4 regions of the Streptomyces sp. NPDC056987 genome follow, and region 4 is predicted to be linked to each of the others. Evidence: riboswitches for the same ligand, from Rfam matches in the RefSeq annotation. Region 4 holds a riboswitch; each other region holds the start of a gene.
The links. A riboswitch is a leader RNA that binds a small molecule or an ion and turns the genes downstream of it on or off. The one in region 4 is predicted to bind cobalamin.
Positions count from the first base shown of each region.

Region 1: another riboswitch for cobalamin. It lies ahead of ACFTZC_RS14730 (cobalamin biosynthesis protein); the one in region 4 lies ahead of ACFTZC_RS34230 (ribonucleoside-diphosphate reductase subunit alpha).
Region 2: another riboswitch for cobalamin. It lies ahead of metE (5-methyltetrahydropteroyltriglutamate--homocysteine S-methyltransferase); the one in region 4 lies ahead of ACFTZC_RS34230 (ribonucleoside-diphosphate reductase subunit alpha).
Region 3: another riboswitch for cobalamin. It lies ahead of ACFTZC_RS23585 (ABC transporter substrate-binding protein); the one in region 4 lies ahead of ACFTZC_RS34230 (ribonucleoside-diphosphate reductase subunit alpha).

Region 1 covers NZ_JBHURV010000010.1:192,959-197,108, forward strand. Annotated here, with positions in the region: gene ACFTZC_RS14725 (cobyric acid synthase) at 1-930, opposite strand, end outside; gene ACFTZC_RS14730 (cobalamin biosynthesis protein) at 927-1,928, opposite strand; cobalamin riboswitch at 1,965-2,085, opposite strand; gene ACFTZC_RS14735 (hypothetical protein) at 2,232-2,495, opposite strand; gene ACFTZC_RS14740 (anion permease) at 2,568-3,851, opposite strand; gene ACFTZC_RS14745 (class II aldolase/adducin family protein) at 4,046-4,150, shown strand, end outside.
Region 2 covers NZ_JBHURV010000060.1:30,830-34,979, forward strand. Annotated here, with positions in the region: gene ACFTZC_RS39550 (SDR family NAD(P)-dependent oxidoreductase) at 1-75, shown strand, start outside; gene metE (5-methyltetrahydropteroyltriglutamate--homocysteine S-methyltransferase) at 244-2,562, opposite strand; cobalamin riboswitch at 2,727-2,930, opposite strand; gene ACFTZC_RS39560 (hypothetical protein) at 3,574-3,801, shown strand; gene ACFTZC_RS39565 (hypothetical protein) at 3,967-4,083, shown strand.
Region 3 covers NZ_JBHURV010000021.1:45,814-49,963, reverse strand. Annotated here, with positions in the region: gene ACFTZC_RS23590 (FecCD family ABC transporter permease) at 1-773, opposite strand, end outside; gene ACFTZC_RS23585 (ABC transporter substrate-binding protein) at 770-1,855, opposite strand; cobalamin riboswitch at 1,923-2,105, opposite strand; gene ACFTZC_RS23580 (DNA-binding response regulator) at 2,211-2,849, shown strand; gene ACFTZC_RS23575 (hypothetical protein) at 2,832-4,148, opposite strand; gene ACFTZC_RS23570 (sensor histidine kinase) at 4,141-4,150, opposite strand, start outside.
Region 4 covers NZ_JBHURV010000041.1:72,506-76,655, forward strand. Annotated here, with positions in the region: gene ACFTZC_RS34230 (ribonucleoside-diphosphate reductase subunit alpha) at 1-2,211, opposite strand, end outside; cobalamin riboswitch at 2,359-2,527, opposite strand; gene ACFTZC_RS34235 (CstA-like transporter-associated (seleno)protein) at 2,561-2,851, opposite strand; gene ACFTZC_RS34240 (carbon starvation CstA family protein) at 2,848-4,150, opposite strand, start outside.

The DNA.
Region 1 (4,150 bases), on a different contig from region 4:
ATCGGCGTCGGCCAGCTCCTCGGGGCGGTCCACGAACCGCACCACGACCCCGGGCTCCGCCGCCAGCGCGTCCACATCGGTGAAGTTCGACATGAGGGGTACGGCGCAGACCGCGATCCGCAGCACGTCCTCGCCGTACGGGGGAGCCACCACCGACTCGCGCAGGGCGCCGCGCAGCGAGACCCGCAGCCCGTCCTCCTCGTCGATGCCCAGACCGTGCCGGAAGGGCAGCACCCCGAGCGTCGCCCGCCCGGTCAGCCCGCGCAGCATGTCGAGCCCCGGCTCCAGCAGCGACACGTCGCCCCGGAACTTGTTGACGAGATACCCCGCGACCAGCGCCTGGTCCTCGGGGCTCAGCAGCGCGGTCGTCCCGAAGAAGGAGGCGAACACCCCGCCCCGGTCGATGTCCCCGACCACGACCACCGGCAGCCGCGCGGCCCGCGCGATGCCCATGTTCACGATGTCCGTCCGGCGCAGATTGATCTCCGCCGGGCTGCCGGCGCCCTCGCAGATCACGGCGTCGTACGTGGACCGCAGCTCCGCCAGGCACTCCAGAACCGGCCCGAGCAGCGCCTCCTGCCTGCCTCCGTGGTAGCCGCGTGCACTCAGTTCCCCGACGGGCTTCCCCATCAGCACCACCTGGCTGCTGCGGTCGCTGCCCGGCTTGAGCAGGACGGGGTTCATCAGCGCGGTCGGCTCCACCCGCGCGGCCTGTGCCTGCATCGCCTGGGCGCGCCCGATCTCCGCCCCTTCGCGCGTCACGAACGAGTTCAGCGACATGTTCTGGCCCTTGAACGGCGCGACCTTCACGCCCTGGCGCACCAGCCAGCGGCAGATCCCCGCCGTGACGACGCTCTTGCCCGCGTCGGAGGTCGTCCCGGCGATCAGCAGCCCTCCGCCGAGCCCCGCGCCACCGCTGTTCCGGCTCATCCAGGCCTCCCGGTACGCATCGCCCCGTACACGAATCGGCCCGTCACGCAGGCCGCGAGAGCCAGCACGTTGACCCGGCCGGCCAGCCGTACGGCGCGCTCGATGTCCGGGACCCCGACGGGGCGCCCCGTGCCGTTCAGGACGGGCCGGTGCTCCACCCGCCCGCCGTACGCGAGGGTCCCGCCGAGCCGTACGCCCAGCGCCCCGGCGAACGACGCCTCCACGGGGCCCGCGTTGGGGCTCGGATGGCGGTGCGCGTCCTGCCGCAGGGCCCGCAGCGCGCCTCGGCGGTCCGGGCCCGCGGCGACGGCCAGCGCGGCGGTCAGCCGGGCGCCCGGCCACCCCACGACGTCGTCGAGGCGGGCCGACGCCCAGCCGAACCGGCGGTAACGGGCGCTCTTGTGACCCACCATCGCGTCCAGCGTGTTCACGGCGCGGAACCCCACGAGCCCCGGCGTCCCGGCGAGCGCGCCCCACACCAGGGCGCCGACGACGGCGTCGGAGGTGTTCTCGGCGACGGACTCCACGACGGCGCGCGCGATCTGGTCCTCGTCCAGGGAGTACGGGTCACGCCCGCACAGATGCGGCAGTCGCCCGCGGGCCCCTTCGAGGTCCCCGGCGGTGAGCGCCGCGCCGACGGCCCGTGCCTCCCGGCCCAGCGAAGTGCCCCCCACCACGGCCCAGGTGGCGGCGGCGGTCAGCGTCACGGCGGCGGCGGGCCGCTCGCGTACCGCCGCCGCGGCCAGTGCCGCGACCCCGGCGGCGGCTCCGGCGCAGAGCGCGGTGTGCAGCGCGCCGCGGCCCCGGTGGTCGCGCCACAGCGCGCGCTCGACAGCTCCCGCGGCCCGGCCGAAGGCGGCCACCGGATGTCCCCGGCGCGGATCGCCGAACAGCCGGTCGGCCAGGAGCCCGAGGGTGGCACCGTACGCGAAGATCCGCTCGGCGGCAGGGGCGGCCCGGCCGCCGCCGCGCGCGGCGGCAGAACCGCAGCCAGGCATGGCGAAGTGTCCTCACTCAGGGTCCGCGCCCCGGCTCGACGTACGTGATGCGACGGCGAGAGTTCCTGGCTCCTGGAGGCGAGGCTCACAGTGACAGTGGCGGGACCGCGCCGGATTCGCACCGGCTTCCTCTGCTGCCGTCGTCAATGGCCCCGGAAGTCCACCACGCCGCGCAGGACCCGTCAACTCATCCTTGACCTGCGGCGGGACAGTGTGCGGAGCCCCACACCGGACCGGTCGGCCGATGCGGGGCTCCCGCGGGGACGTGCGTGGCGCGTGTGGCGCGTATGGCGTGCGTGACGGTCAGGCCACGATGAGGCTGATCCCGTACGCGACGGCTCCGGCGCAGAGCGCGAAGCACAGGTAGGCGCCGGCGCGGGCGGTGAGGGGCGCCGGTCCGGTGGCGGGGGTGGAGGCGGCGGTCGAGGTCCCGGCCTGGCCCTGCGCGGGCGCGGAACCCCGCTTGGCGAGGCCCACGACGCCCAGGCTGAAGAGGCCCACGAGGGCGACGGTCGCCACGAGGCTGACGCCGAAGACGGAGCCGAGTGCTGCCCAGTCGATGTCCATGCGGTCGCTTCCTGAGAGGTGGCGCGGAGAGATGAGGCGGAGAGGAGGAGCGGCGCTAAGAGGCGGCGCGGATCACACCGTGGCGCGGCGGGCGGGCTCGCCGCTCTGGTCCGCCGGGGCGGGGATGGTGGCCGAGAGGTCCTGGCCCGCGGCGCCCGCCGGGGGAGGCGGGGTGACGGCCGCGACGGCGGCGGTCACCACACCGGCCGGCTCACCGGTCCGGCCCGAGCCGCCGTCGGCGACGGCTTCGTCGGCGTTGACGTTGGTGTGGTCGACGGGCTTGCGGCGCGAGGCGAGCCAGATCCCGGCGGAGCCCGCGATCAGCAGCACCGCGACGACGACGATGCCCCAGGTGCCCTGGCCGGTCAGGAACTCGGCGCCGGCGGCGACCAGACCCGCGGCCGGGAGCGTCAGCCCCCAGGCGACGAACATCCGCGTGGCCGTGGACCAGCGCACCACCCCGCCCTTGCGGCCGAGCCCCGCGCCCATGACGGCGCCGGAGCAGGACTGCGTGGTGGAGAGCGAGAAGCCGAGGTGCGAGGAGGCCAGGATGACCGTCGCGGCGCTGGTCTGGGCGGCGAAGCCCTGCTGCGGCTGGAGGTCGGTGAGGCCGGTGCCCATGGTGCGGATGATGCGCCAGCCGCCCAGGTACGTGCCGAGCGCGATCGCGATCCCGGCGGAGACGATGACCCACAGGGGCGGGTTGGAGCCGGGGGCGAGAACGCCGCCGGTGACCAGCGCGAGCGTGATGACGCCCATGGTCTTCTGCGCGTCGTTGGTGCCGTGGGCCAGGGAGACGAGCCCGGCGGAGGCGATCTGCCCGGCCCGGTAACCCTTGGCGGTGACCCGGTCGTCGCCGTCGTTGACGGCCTGGCCGATCCGGTACGTCAGCCGCGTCGCGAGGAGGGCGGCGAGCCCGGCGACGACGGGGGCGGCGAGCGCGGGGATCAGGACCTTGGTGATGACGACCCCGCCGTTGACGCCCGAGGCGCCGACGGACATCAGGGTCGCGCCGATCAGGCCGCCGAAGAGAGCGTGGGAGGAGCTGGACGGGAGTCCGAGCAGCCAGGTGAAGAGATTCCACAGGATGGCGCCGACGAGCGCCGCGAAGATGACTTCGGTTCTGATGCCCTGTTCGTTGATGAGCCCGCCGGAGATCGTCTTGGCGACCTCCACGGACAGGAACGCGCCGACGAGATTCAGGACCGCGGACATGCCCACCGCGACCTTGGGCTTCAGAGCGCCGGTCGAGATGGTCGTCGCCATCGCGTTGGCGGTGTCGTGGAAACCGTTCGTGAAATCGAACACGAGCGCTGTCACGATCACGATCGCGAGCAGCAGTGTGATGTGTTCCATTGACCCAGGACCCAGGCAATCGTTCGACGTCGGTGGCCTCGGTGAACGTAGGGAGTCAGGGTGAACGGAAGATGAACTAGGTGGGTCTTCGGGGTGACTCACCCCGTGAGGTTGACGGCGGGGCCTGGCAGGATCGCCGTATGACGGATGACGGGACCGGCGAACACGGCGAACTGGCGGACGAGCGAGGCGAGATGACGGGCGCGCGGGGCGTGGCGGAGGGCCGGACGGAGGCCGGTCGGGGGGCCGGTCAGGAGGCTCTGGAACGGGCCTGGGCGGAGCTCGTCGACACAGCCCGC
Region 2 (4,150 bases), on a different contig from region 4:
TTCACCGAGTACACCGACGCGGATTTCGCGGGTCCAGAGCCCGGCTTCGGCGGCCGTGCTGCGCGGGGGGCATGAATTCGAAGGAGTAAGAGTGACCTCCTCGTGCGAGGAGGTCACGAATGGACAGTGCTCTGTCCGCGCTTGTACTGGGGATGCCGAGAGCCATGGGCTGCTGCTCTCTCTCAAGCCGGGGGCTGGGGGAGGAAGGCGGATGCTTCCTCCCCCAGCCGACCGGGCTTGCGGTCAGGACGCGGTGAGTTCCTCGCGGACCGCGCGGGCGGCGGCGGCCAGGTTCTCCAGGGATGCGTGGGTCTCGGGCCAGCCGCGGGTCTTCAGCCCGCAGTCGGGGTTGACCCACAGCCGCTCGGCGGGGATGGCCTTCAGTCCGGTTCGCAGGAGCTCCGCAGCCTCATCCGTGCTCGGCACGCGCGGGGAGTGGATGTCGTAGACACCCGGCCCGGCCTCGCGCGGGTAGCCGTGGGCGGCGAGTTCGCGGGCGACCTGCATGTGGGAGCGGGCGGCCTCCAGGCTGATGACGTCGGCGTCGAGATCATCGATCGCCTGCACGATGTCGCCGAACTCGGCGTAGCACATGTGCGTGTGGATCTGGGTGTCCGGCCGCACTCCGGCTGTGGTGAGCCGGAACGCCTCCGTCGCCCACGCCAGGTACGCCGCGCGGTCGGCGGCCCGCAGAGGCAGGGTCTCGCGTAGCGCGGGCTCGTCCACCTGGATGACCGAGGTCCCGGCCGCCTCCAGGTCGTTCACCTCGTCGCGCAGGGCGAGGGCGACCTGGCGGGCGGTGTCGCCGAGGGGTTGGTCGTCGCGGACGAAGGACCAGGCAAGCATGGTGACCGGGCCGGTGAGCATGCCCTTGACCGGGCGGTCGCTCAGCGACTGGGCGTAGGACGTCCAGCGTACGGTCATCGGCTCGGGGCGGGAGATGTCCCCGGCGAGGATCGGCGGGCGGACGTACCGGGTGCCGTAGGACTGGACCCAGCCGTGCTGGGTGGCGAGGTAGCCGGTGAGCTGTTCGGCGAAGTACTGCACCATGTCGTTGCGCTCGGGCTCGCCGTGCACCAGGACATCGATGCCGATCTTCTCCTGGAAGGAGATGACCTCCTGGATCTCCGCCTTGATGCGCTCCTCGTACCCGGCGGAGTCGATGCGGCCGGCACGCAGGTTGGCACGGGCGGTGCGCAGTTCGGTCGTCTGCGGGAACGAGCCGATGGTCGTGGTCGGCAGCAGAGGCAGGCCGAGGTGGGAGCGCTGGGCCGCGGCGCGTTCGGCGTACGGCCGGGAGCGTCGCGCGTCGGCGTCCGTCACGGCCTCGGAGTGGGCTCGCACGGCGGGGTCACGCGTGATGGGTGAGCTGGCGCGGGCGGCGAGATCGGCGCGGTTGGCGGCGAGTTCGCCGGTGATGGTGTCGGTGCCCTGGGCGAGGCCCCTGGCGAGCGTGACGATCTCAGCCGTCTTCTGCTGGGCGAAGGCCAGCCAGCGCCGGATCTGCGGGTCGATGTCCCGCTCGGCCGTGGCGTCCAGCGGGACGTGCAGAAAGGAGCAGGAGGCGGCGACATCGACGCGGTCGGCGAGCCCGAGGAGGGTGCCGAGAGTGGACAGCGACTTCTCCAAGTCGTTGATCCAGATGTTGCGGCCATTGACGACACCGGCGACCAGGCGCTTGCCGGGCAGTCCGCCGACGGCGGCCAGGGCGTTCAGGTTGGCGGCGGCGGCCCCGGTGAAGTCCAGCGCCAGCCCGTCCACCGGCGCCTTGGCCAGCACCGGCAGGGCGTCGCCGAGCCGGTCGAAGTAGGAGGCGACGAGCACCTTCGGCCGGTCGGCGTGACCGCCGAGCTCACGGTAGGCGCGCTCGGCGGCCTTCAGTTCGGCCGGGGTGCGGTCCTGCACGAGGGCGGGCTCGTCGAGCTGGACCCACTCGGCGCCGGCCGCGCGCAGGTCGGCGAGGACTTCGGCGTACACAGGAAGCAGCCGGTCCAGGAGCATCAGCGGTTCGAAGCCCGCGGGCGCGCCGGGAGCAGGCTTGGCGAGCAGGAGGTACGTGACGGGTCCGACCAGCACGGGCCGGGGGGTGAGTCCCTGGGTGAGGGCTTCTTTCAGCTCGGCGACCTGCTTGGTGGAGTCGGCCGTGAAGACGGTGTCGGGGCCCAGTTCGGGGACCAGGTAGTGGTAGTTGGTGTCGAACCACTTGGTCATCTCCAGGGGAGCGATCTCCTGGGTACCGCGGGCCATGGCGAAGTAGCCGTCCAGCGCGTCGGCCTGGACGGCGGCGCGGTGCCGGTCGGGGATCGCGCCCACCATGACGGTGGTGTCGAGGACCTGGTCGTAGTACGAGAAGTCACCGGTCGGCACCTCGTCGATCCTGGCGTCGGAGAGGTGCCGCCAGTTGCTCCGCCGGAGCTCGGCGGCGGTCGCCTGCAGGGCGTCGGCGGTGACGCGGCCCTTCCAGTAGCCCTCGATCGCCTTCTTGAGTTCCCGGTTCGGGCCCTGGCGGGGGTAGCCGTACACGGTGGCCCGTGCTGCCGCGGCTGCGGACTTCGTTGTCACGGAAATCTCCTTCGCGAGATATCTCCCTGGAATCCCGGGACAGGACGCGAGCGCGAAGGGGTGACGAACCGGACGGACCCGACCTCGCGCGGCACAGCGCGGTCATCCGCCTGATATGTACGCCGACCCGCCCACGAGGTCACCGGGATCTCCGCGCACGAATGGTTCGCACACGGGCAACGGGCAGGTCTTCGGACTCGCGAGCACGCCTTCCTGAGGAAGACACCTACTGGCCGTCGCTTCCCGGACCCTGTACGTCGGATCCAGTGCGTATGACGGCGGTCGTTCCCACTCACCGCTGCGGGGCAGTCCCGGATTCCCACCGGGTTCCCTCTTACGACGCGTCTGCCTGGAGGGCAGGGCGAACCAGCTGCATGGCCAGGCTAGAGTGTGGACAGCCCTTTGGTCGAGCGTGTTCACATTCCGGAATCTGACACGGAGCGCGAGAACTCCCGCCCGGCCTTCAACGGCGCGATCGCCGGGACCGGTACTGGCTCCTACCGCCTCGCCGGAACCCCGAGCCCGAGCCGAGGAACCCGCTTGATGGTTCTGCACGGTCTCTCCCATAGTTGCGGGCCGGAACCACGTCAGCTCCCTCGTCGCGACAAAAGACCGCCTTGCAGCGTCAGCGCGGACGGCAGAGGCGACCACGGAGATTCTGGCCCGCCCGGCCTGCCAGTCCCAGGAACTCCAGATCTGGGGGACGATGGGGGCACCCTGCGGACATGGTCTGCTCGGGTTGCGGCCACGGGTGGCGTCCGTACGCGGACCACCCGGAGTAGGGCGTCCTCGCGATGAAACACTCGATCTGCCGGGCGGTTGAGGTAGGTGCGGTCGAAGTGGCTGAGCCCGGTCGCTTTCCGGAGCACGGAGTCACCTGAAGGACGGCAGCCCAGGATCGGCAGCTCAAGCGAGGAACGCACGGACTTCCGGCATGCTGGACCGCCCGTCTGATGTCCGGCGCCCGACGGCACGAGCGGGACAGCAACCGCCAGCCGCTGTGTCCGTTGAATGCTGACGCCCAAGGACTACTGGGTCCAAGCTCCCGACGGCATCCTCGGCATCGACGTCCTCTTGCTGGACTACGACGGAATCTTCGCGCCGGTCGACGATGTCGACGTGAACGGCAGCATCGTGTGGGACTCGCACCACGACAAGACTGGGCAGCAGACCAGGACCGTCCGGGGCACGAACGGTGAGGCGGAGGTCACTTTTACCGTCGAGAGCCTCTCCTACTGAGGTTGAACTTGTGGAGTCGTAGGGACTGACGGCTCGTCGCTCGTGCGGTATCACCGGGGCACGCGGTATCCACAAGGGGGCGGGCTGACCGCCGAACGGCAGCAGTTCCGCGAGGAGTTACGGCTCAAGGCGGCTGAGGGGTTCGCCCGGGGCGAGGCGAGCTCGGTGATCGCCAAGGACCTACGGGTCAGCGTTCGTTCAGTGCAGCGCTGGCGGCAGATGTGGGACGAGGCGGTCCGCGCGCTCTGCGGTCACAGGGGCCGGCGTCACTGCCGAGGCTGAGCGACAAGCAGTTCGCCCAACTGGAGGCGGAGCTGGCCAAGGGGCGCAGCCAATGTGATTTCGGCTG
Region 3 (4,150 bases), on a different contig from region 4:
TCCTGCCCGAAGGCGAACGCGTCGAGCGTGCGCGCGTACCCGCCGCACACCGCCAGCGCCACCAGCAGGACGGCGCCGCAGACCTGGACATCGGTCCAGCCCGCGCCGCCGAGCGAGCCGAGCAGCCAGAACAGCACCCCGCGGGTGGTCTCCGCGTCGGCGGCGGTCAGGACGACGAAGGAGGTGAGGGCGGAGAAGAGCTGCATCGCGGCCACGCCGGAGAGCACCACCCGGTCGGTCGTCCCGCCGAGCGTGTGGCTGAGCAGCAGCACCATCCCGAACGAGCAGAGCGCGCCGAGGAACGCCCCGCCCGAGACCGACAGCGCCCCTCCCCCGACCCCGAGCACGACCACCAGGACCGCGCCGGTGGAGGCTCCCGAGGAGACGCCGAGGACGAAGGGGTCGGCGAGCGGATTGCGGAGCAGGGACTGCATGATCGCGCCGCACACCGCGAGCCCGGCGCCGCAGACGGCCGCCAGCAGGGTGCGCGGCAGCCGCAGGTTCCAGACGATGCCGTCGCGGATCGGGGTGAGCTGCGACTCGCCCCGGCCCAGGTGCGCGCCGACGACCGACCAGACGTCTCCGACACGGATGTCCGCGGGCCCGATGGTGATCGCCACGGCGACGGAGAAGGCGAGCGCGGCGAGGCCGCAGGCCCACCCCACCGGGCGGATCCAGGCCGCGGCCCGCCGGCCCCCGCGGGAGCCGCCGGGGTCCGGCGGCGTCGGGCTCCCTTCGGCGGGCGTCCGCGACGCCCGTTCCGCGGTGGTCACTTGGCGGGTGCGTACGCGCGCAGCGCCGCCGCCACCTGCTCGACGCCCTCCACGGTGCGGATGCTCGGGTTCATCGCCTGGCCGCTGAGGCGTACGTACCGCTGGTGCTTCACCGCGTCCATGACCCTGGTGACCGGGTTGGTCTCCAGGAACTCGATCTTCTTCGCCGCCGACTCGGCCGTCTGCGACTTACGGGTGAGGTCGCCGATCACGAGGAAGGCGGGGTCGCGGTCGGCGACCGTCTCCCAGTTGATCTGCGGCCATTCGTCGTGGGTGTCGTCGAAGACGTTCTCGGCGCCGACGGCGTCGGTGATGATGCCGGGCGCGCCGCAGCAGCCGCCCATGAAGGGGGCCTCGGAGTTGGCGAACCAGTACAGGACGGTGGTGTCCTTCGCCTTCTTCGCGTCGATCCCGGCGACCGCCTTCGCCATCCGGTCCTTCAGCCCCGCGACGAGCCGGGCACCGCGCTCCTCGACGCCGAACACCGTGGCCAGATCGCGGATCTCGCCGTAGACGTCCTCCATCGTCAGCGGCGTCGCGCGGGATCCGTCGGTGTCGCCGGTGTTGTCCTTGGCGCAGTCGGACGGCGAGACGTACGCCGGTACGCCCACCTCCTCGAACTGTGCGCGCGTGGCCACGCCGCCCTTGCCCAGGGTGGACTCGAAGGAGGCGGCGACGAAGTCGGGCTCGGCGTCCAGGACCTTCTCGAAGGAGGGGCTGTTGTCCGCCAGCCGCTCGACCCCTGCGTTCTCCTTCTCCAGGCTCTTCGGCAGCGGGTCGGTCCAGGTGGCGGTCCCGGCCATGCGGTCGCCGAGGCCGAGGGAGAGCATGATCTCCGTGGTGCCCTGGTTGAGCGAGACGGCCCGCTCAGGCGGCGCCTCGATCCGTACCTCCCGACCGCAGTTGGTGACGGTACGGGGATAGCCGGCGGCCCGGGCGGAACCGGAACCGGAACCTGAATTGGATGCGGAACCGGAAGCGGAATCAGCTCCGGAGTCCGGGCCGGTACCGCAGCCGGTGAGCAGCAGGGCGCCGGCGGCGAGGAAAGGGGTGGCACGGCGGGCGAGGCGTGCGATCGGCACGGAGTCGTTCCTCTGCGTCGAGGGCTCATGCGCGGAGCCCGGTCGTACGGTGCTCCCCCGCCACAGGACGCGGACGGAGGCCGCCAGCAGGTCTTCGGACTCGGGGTCACCCGGACGGAGGCGCCTTCCCGGACTGCCGTCCAGTGGCCGATGCCCCGCCCGTCGCCCTCACCGCTGCGCGTCAGCTCCGGATTCCCACCGGATTCCCTGACCCACGTACATGGGTTCGACTGGCCTCGGCAAGCTATCACAGGCGGTTTTCCGCCCCACACCAGCACTTTCCGGCGCTTTCCACCCGGCGGCGATCGGCGGGAACGGGGGCGGCGGACAATGAGGCATGCCGGAAACCTCGCCCGTGAGTGTCGCTCTGATCGACGACCATCCCGTGGTCCTCGCGGGCATCGAGTCCTGGTACGCGGCGTCGGAGCGGCCCATCGCGGTGACCGCCAAGGGGCCGGACCTGTCGGTGGCGACGACGGGGCCGGGACGGGACGCGGATGTGGTGGTGCTCGACCTCCAGCTCGCTCACGGGGTGCCCGCCTACCCCGAACTGCGCCAACTCGTCGCGGGCGAACGGCAGGTCATCGTCTACACGATGCAGGACAGCCAGGAGACCGCGCTGACCTGCCTGGACCTGGGGGCGTTCACGTACCTCACCAAGGCCGAGGGCGAACGGCACCTCATGGCGGCGACGCTGGCGGCGGCCGACTGCCGCCCGTACACACCGCCCGCGCTGGCCGGGGCGTTCGGCAGCGACGCCCGGAAGGGGCGGCCCGCGCTGACGCCGCGCGAGGTGGAGGTGCTGCTGGAGTGGTTCCAGTCGGAGTCCAAGGCGATGGTCGGGGCGAGCCTGGGGCTCTCGGTCCGTACGGTGAACACGTATCTGGAGCGGGTGCGCATCAAGTACGCCAACGCGGGGCGGCCCGCGACGACCAAGGCGAACCTGGTCGCGCGGGCCATTCAGGACGGGCTGACGTCACTGGACGAGCTGTGACGCGGTGAGCGCGTCCTCGGGGGTGTCGTCCGGGCCGTCGAGGGTGCACGACGCCTCCACCAGCAGCCGCCCCTCGCTGCGCACCGTGCGCACCCGTACCCCCGGCTCGGTCGGTTCGGGGATCTCCGTCGGCCCCGTCGCCGGGCAGTCGGTCACCACACTCACCCGCACCAGGCCGCCGCCACGCACGACCGTGGCGCGGGCGTCGCGCTCGGCGGTCGCGAGCGCGGCCAGCACGGGCTCGGTGAGCGCGCGGCGCAGCCGCCGGTCGACCGGGGCGCAGGCCCCGCGTACGGCGAGCTGTACGTCGACGCCGTGGCGTTCGGCGACGTCGATACCGGCGCGCAGTTCGTGGAGCAGCGGATCGTGCGCGTGGTCGCGTTCCGCGAAGAGCCGTCTGAGCCGGGCGGCCTCGACGGCGGAGCGGCGCCGGGCGGCCTCGTCCCCCGGGTCGAGCGAGCCGTCGGCGAGCCCGGTCAGCAACGGCATGACGGAACGGTCCAGTTCGGCGTAGCGGGCCCGCTGGTCGGCGTGGACCTGCGCGGCGACGGCGGCCTCCGTACGGACGCGCTCCTGCTCGCGCGCGGTGGCGCTCGCGGCGGCGGCGCAGTCACCGAGCGAGCGGGCGAGCATCGCGGCGGCGACCTGGAAGGTGCAGATGGCCAGGGCGCTGACGGCCATGCCGGAGGCGGCCTGCCGGGTCGGCACCCCCGCGAGCAGCAACTGCGTCAAGGTGAGGACGAGATGGCCGCCGATGAAGACGAGTGTCGGCCGCAGCCCGGCGTCGAAGAGCAGCAGCACCCCGAACCAGCCGATCTCCAGGAATGTCCAGTGCGGGGTCCCGATGAAGTCCGCCACGGGCAGCCGGCCGGTGGAGACGGCCGACGCCACGAGGGCGCAGGTCAGACCGAGCACGACCCATGGGCGTGGTCGGCCGCGCCCGTCGGCGCCGAGCAGCGCGTCCACCATGATGAGGAGGGTGAGCAGGGTGAACGCGAAGAGCTGGACCCAGGGCCGGTCGTAACCGCGCAGACTGGCGAGGAGGGCGGGCAGCGCCAGCCCGAGGTGCACGGCGGTGAGGATGAACAGCCCGGCCACGCGCAGCCCGGCGCGCATGTCACGGGCGATCCGGTCGGTCAGCGGGTCGGCGGCCGGGATGTCCGCAGGGACATCGGCCGCGACGTCCGCCGGGATGTCCGCCGGGATGTCCGCCGGGATGTCCGCCGGGACGCCAGCCGCGTCAACAGCGCCCGGAGTGCCCGGCGTACCCGGAGTACCCGCCTTCGGCTGGTCAGGCACGG
Region 4 (4,150 bases):
CGAGCTGAGCTTCCCGATGGTCGGCGTCTCCAGGAACAGGTTGAGCGACTGGCTCTGGTCCAGGAACGGCGTACGGGCCGCCGCCATGTCGATCAGGCCCCGCTGCGGGATCTCCCACGCCGTACGGAACAGTTCCCGTACCTCCGCCGGGATCCAGCCGAAGCCCGCCACCGAGCCGCTCGCCTCGCGCAGCGCCTCGCGGGTCCGGGCGTCCCAGACGCCGAGCCGCTTCAACTCCTCCACCAGGTAGGAGTTGACCTGGAGGAACTCCCCGGAGAGCGTCTCGCGCTTGAACAGGTTCGAGACCTGCGGCTCGATGCACTCGTACACGCCCGCGATCGACGCGATGGTCGCCGTCGGCGCGATGGCGAGGAGGAGGGAGTTGCGCATGCCGGTCTCCGCGACCCGGGCGCGCAGCGCCGCCCAGCGCTCGGGCCAGTTCAGCGTCACGTCGTAGTGGTCGGGGTGGAGTACCCCGCGCGCCGCGCGCGTCTTGGACCAGGCGGGGAGCGGGCCGTCCCGCTCGGCGAGGTCGCAGGAGGCCTCGTACGCCGCGAGCATGATCCGTTCGGCGAACCGGGTGGAGAGCGCGGCGGCCTCGGGGGAGTCGAAGGGCAGCCGCTTCTTGAAGAAGACGTCCTGGAGGCCCATCGCGCCCAGGCCCACCGGGCGCCACTTGGCGTTGGAGCGGCCGGCCTGCTCGGTCGGGTAGAAGTTGATGTCGACGACCCGGTCGAGGAAGGTGACGGCCGTACGGACGGTCTCGTCCAGCCGCGCCCAGTCGATGTCGCCGGTGGCCGCGTCCACGAACGCGCCCAGGTTGACGGAGCCGAGGTTGCAGACGGCCGTCTCGCCGTCGTCCGTGACCTCCAGGATCTCGGTGCAGAGGTTGGAGGAGTGGACGGTGTGGCCGGGCTCGGCGGTCTGGTTGGCCGTACGGTTCGACGCGTCCTTGAAGGTCATCCAGCCGTTGCCGGTCTGCGCGAGGGTGCGCATCATCCGGCCGTACAGCTCACGGGCCTTGAGGGTCCTGCGCGCGAGACCGTCGGCCTCCGCCTTGCGGTACGCGGCGTCGAAGGCGTCGCCCCACAGGTCGACCAGGTCCGGCACGTCCACGGGGGAGAAGAGCGACCAGACGCCGTCCGCCTCGACCCGGCGCATGAACTCGTCGGGGATCCAGTGCGCGAGATTGAGGTTGTGCGTACGGCGCGCGTCCTCGCCCGTGTTGTCGCGCAGTTCGAGGAACTCCTCCAGGTCCGCGTGCCAGGTCTCCAGGTAGACGCAGGCCGCGCCCTTGCGCCGGCCGCCCTGGTTGACGGCGGCGACGGAGGAGTCGAGGGTCCGCAGGAACGGGACGATGCCGTTGGAGTGGCCGTTCGTCCCCCGGATCAGTGAACCGCGCGAGCGGATACGGGAGTACGAGAGCCCGATCCCGCCCGCGTGCTTCGAGAGCCGCGCCACCTGGTGGTACCGGTCGTAGATCGAGTCCAGCTCGTCCAGCGGCGAGTCCAGCAGGTAGCAGGAGGACATCTGGGGGTGGCGGGTGCCGGAGTTGAAGAGCGTGGGGGAGGAGGGGAGGTAGTCGAGGCGGCTCATCAGCCCGTAGAGCCGCCCGACCTCCGCCACCGCCCGGTCGCTGTCGTCCTCGGCGAGCCCGGCGGCGACGCGCAGCAGGAAGTGCTGCGGCGTCTCGACGACCTGCCGGGTGAGGGGGTGCCGGAGAAGATAGCGGCTGTAGAGGGTGCGCAGCCCGAAGTAGCCGAAGCGGTCGTCGGCGGCCGGGTCGATCAGCGCGTCCAGGCGTGCGGCGTGGCGCGCGACGAAGCCGGCCGTACGGTCCGCGATCAGGCCCTCGCGGTGGCCGGTGGCGACGGACGCGGAGAACGACACGGCGCCCTGGGACGCGGCCTCGTCGGCGATCGTACGGGTGAGCAGCCGGGCGGCGAGCCGGGAGTACGCGGGGTCCTCGGAGATCTGTCCGGCCGCCGCCTCCGTGGCCAGCTCGCGCAGCTCGGCCTCGTCCGAGCGGGCGTTACGGCCGCGCAGCGCGGCGGCGGCGATCCTGCCCGGGTCGGCGTCGGGCAGATCGGCGGTCAGCTCGGTCAGGATCCGCAGCAGCGCGGTGCCGGGGGCGTCGGCCGCCGGTGGCTGCCCGGCTCCGGGCCCCCGCTCGGTCGTTGCTGAAACCGGATCCGCTGGCGCGATGGTCACGTGGTGCTCTCCCTCGCTCGGCTCTGGGCCGCGAGGAGGCACGGGTCCGCGCGCACGGCCGTACGCCCGTCATCGCAGAGGGCAGCACACCGCGCCGCGTCCACCGGCCCAACCGCGAGGCCCGGACGTCTGGGCGCCCGGATCGGTCGAGCCGGACGCACTGCCGGCAGGTGTTCGGACTGGCGGGCGCGACAAAGCGCGCCACAGTACACCGTTGCGGGACAGTTCCGGATTCACACCGGATTCCCCTGCGTCGACAGCGAGGTCGAGCATACATCTGGGGGGCGCGCGCCGCGCCACCCCCCAGATGTTGTGTCGTACGGCGCCGCAGTGCGGGATCGGCGGCGGCTCAGCAGCAGCGGAAGCCCTCGCGCGGATCGGCCTCGCGGGCGTCCGTACGGCTGCGTTCGAAGGCGCGGCGGGTCATGATCCCGCCCGCCGGGTCACCGGCGCCGGCACCTACGCCCGTACCCGTACCCGTGCCCACGCCCGCTCCCGCACCGGCTGCCGCGTCCGCGTGGGCCCGGGCGTGGGCCACGTAGCGCTCGTACGCCGACTCGCCGGTGAACTCCCGTACGTACCAGCGGATCCGCCCGGCCATGTGCCGTACCCGATCCGCCCGGCTCTGGATCCGGGTCATGCCGGGCCCGTTCCCGCCGGGACGCTCTCCCGCTCCCTGGTGGCCTCGGCGGCGGCCAGTTCCGCCTTCTCCTCCTGGGTGGGGATCAGGCCGGCCGGGGCGACGATCTTCGACTCGACGTACGGGACCTCCGCCAGCCGGACGCCCTCCGGATCGCGGATCGCCTTGAAGCAGACCCGTCCGGCGTCCGCGATGACCACGAGGATGAGGACCGCGAAGAGCGCCGAAAGCACCCCGTCCACCGTGGAGTTGGTGACCACGGTGTGCATGTCGTCCATGCTCTTGGCCGGGGCCAGCACCTCGCCCCGGTCGATGGCCGACTGGTACACGTCGCGCTGGGTGAAGAAGCCCACCCTCGGGTCGGACGAGAAGATCTTCTGCCAGCTCGCGGTGAGCGTGACGGCGGCGTCCCAGGCGAGCGGTACGGCCGTCACCCACGCCCACTTCAGGCGGCCGGACTTGACCAGCAGCGTGGTGCAGACGGCGAGCGCCACGGCCGCCAGGAGCTGGTTGGCGATGCCGAAGAGCGGGAAGAGCTGGTTGATGCCGCCCAGCGGGTCATGGACGCCGACCCAGAGGAAGTAGCCCCAGCCGCCGACCACCACCGCGCTGGCGAACCAGACGCCCGGCTTCCAGCTCACCTCGCGCATCGGCTTGTACACGTTGCCGAGCATGTCCTGGAGCATGAAGCGCCCGACACGCGTCCCCGCGTCCACCGTGGTGAGGATGAACAGCGCCTCGAACATGATCGCGAAGTGGTACCAGAACGCCTTCATGGCGGTGCCGCCGACGACGGACGAGAAGATCTCCGCCATGCCGAGGGCGAAGGTCGGTGCCCCGCCCGTCCGCGACAGCAGGCTCGTCTCCTCGACGTCCTTGGCCGCCTGGGCGAGCTGGTCGGGCGAGATGGTGAAGCCCAGGTTGGCGACGGCCTGCGAGGCGGACTCGACCGTACCGCCGATGACCCCGGCCGGGGAGTTGACCGCGAAGTACAGCCCCGGGTCGATGATGCAGGCGGCGATCAGCGCCATGATCGCGACGAACGACTCGGTCAGCATCGCGCCGTAACCGATCATCCGGATCTGGGTCTCCTTCTGGACCATCTTCGGCGTCGTGCCCGAGGAGATCAGCGAGTGGAAACCCGAGAGCGCGCCGCACGCGATGGTGATGAAGACGAACGGGAACATCGACCCGGCGAAGACTGGGCCGTCACCGCGGCTCGCGAAGTCGGTGATCGCCTCCATCTTCATGGTGGGCAGCGCGATCACCACGCCCAGCGCCAGCAGCACGATCGTGCCG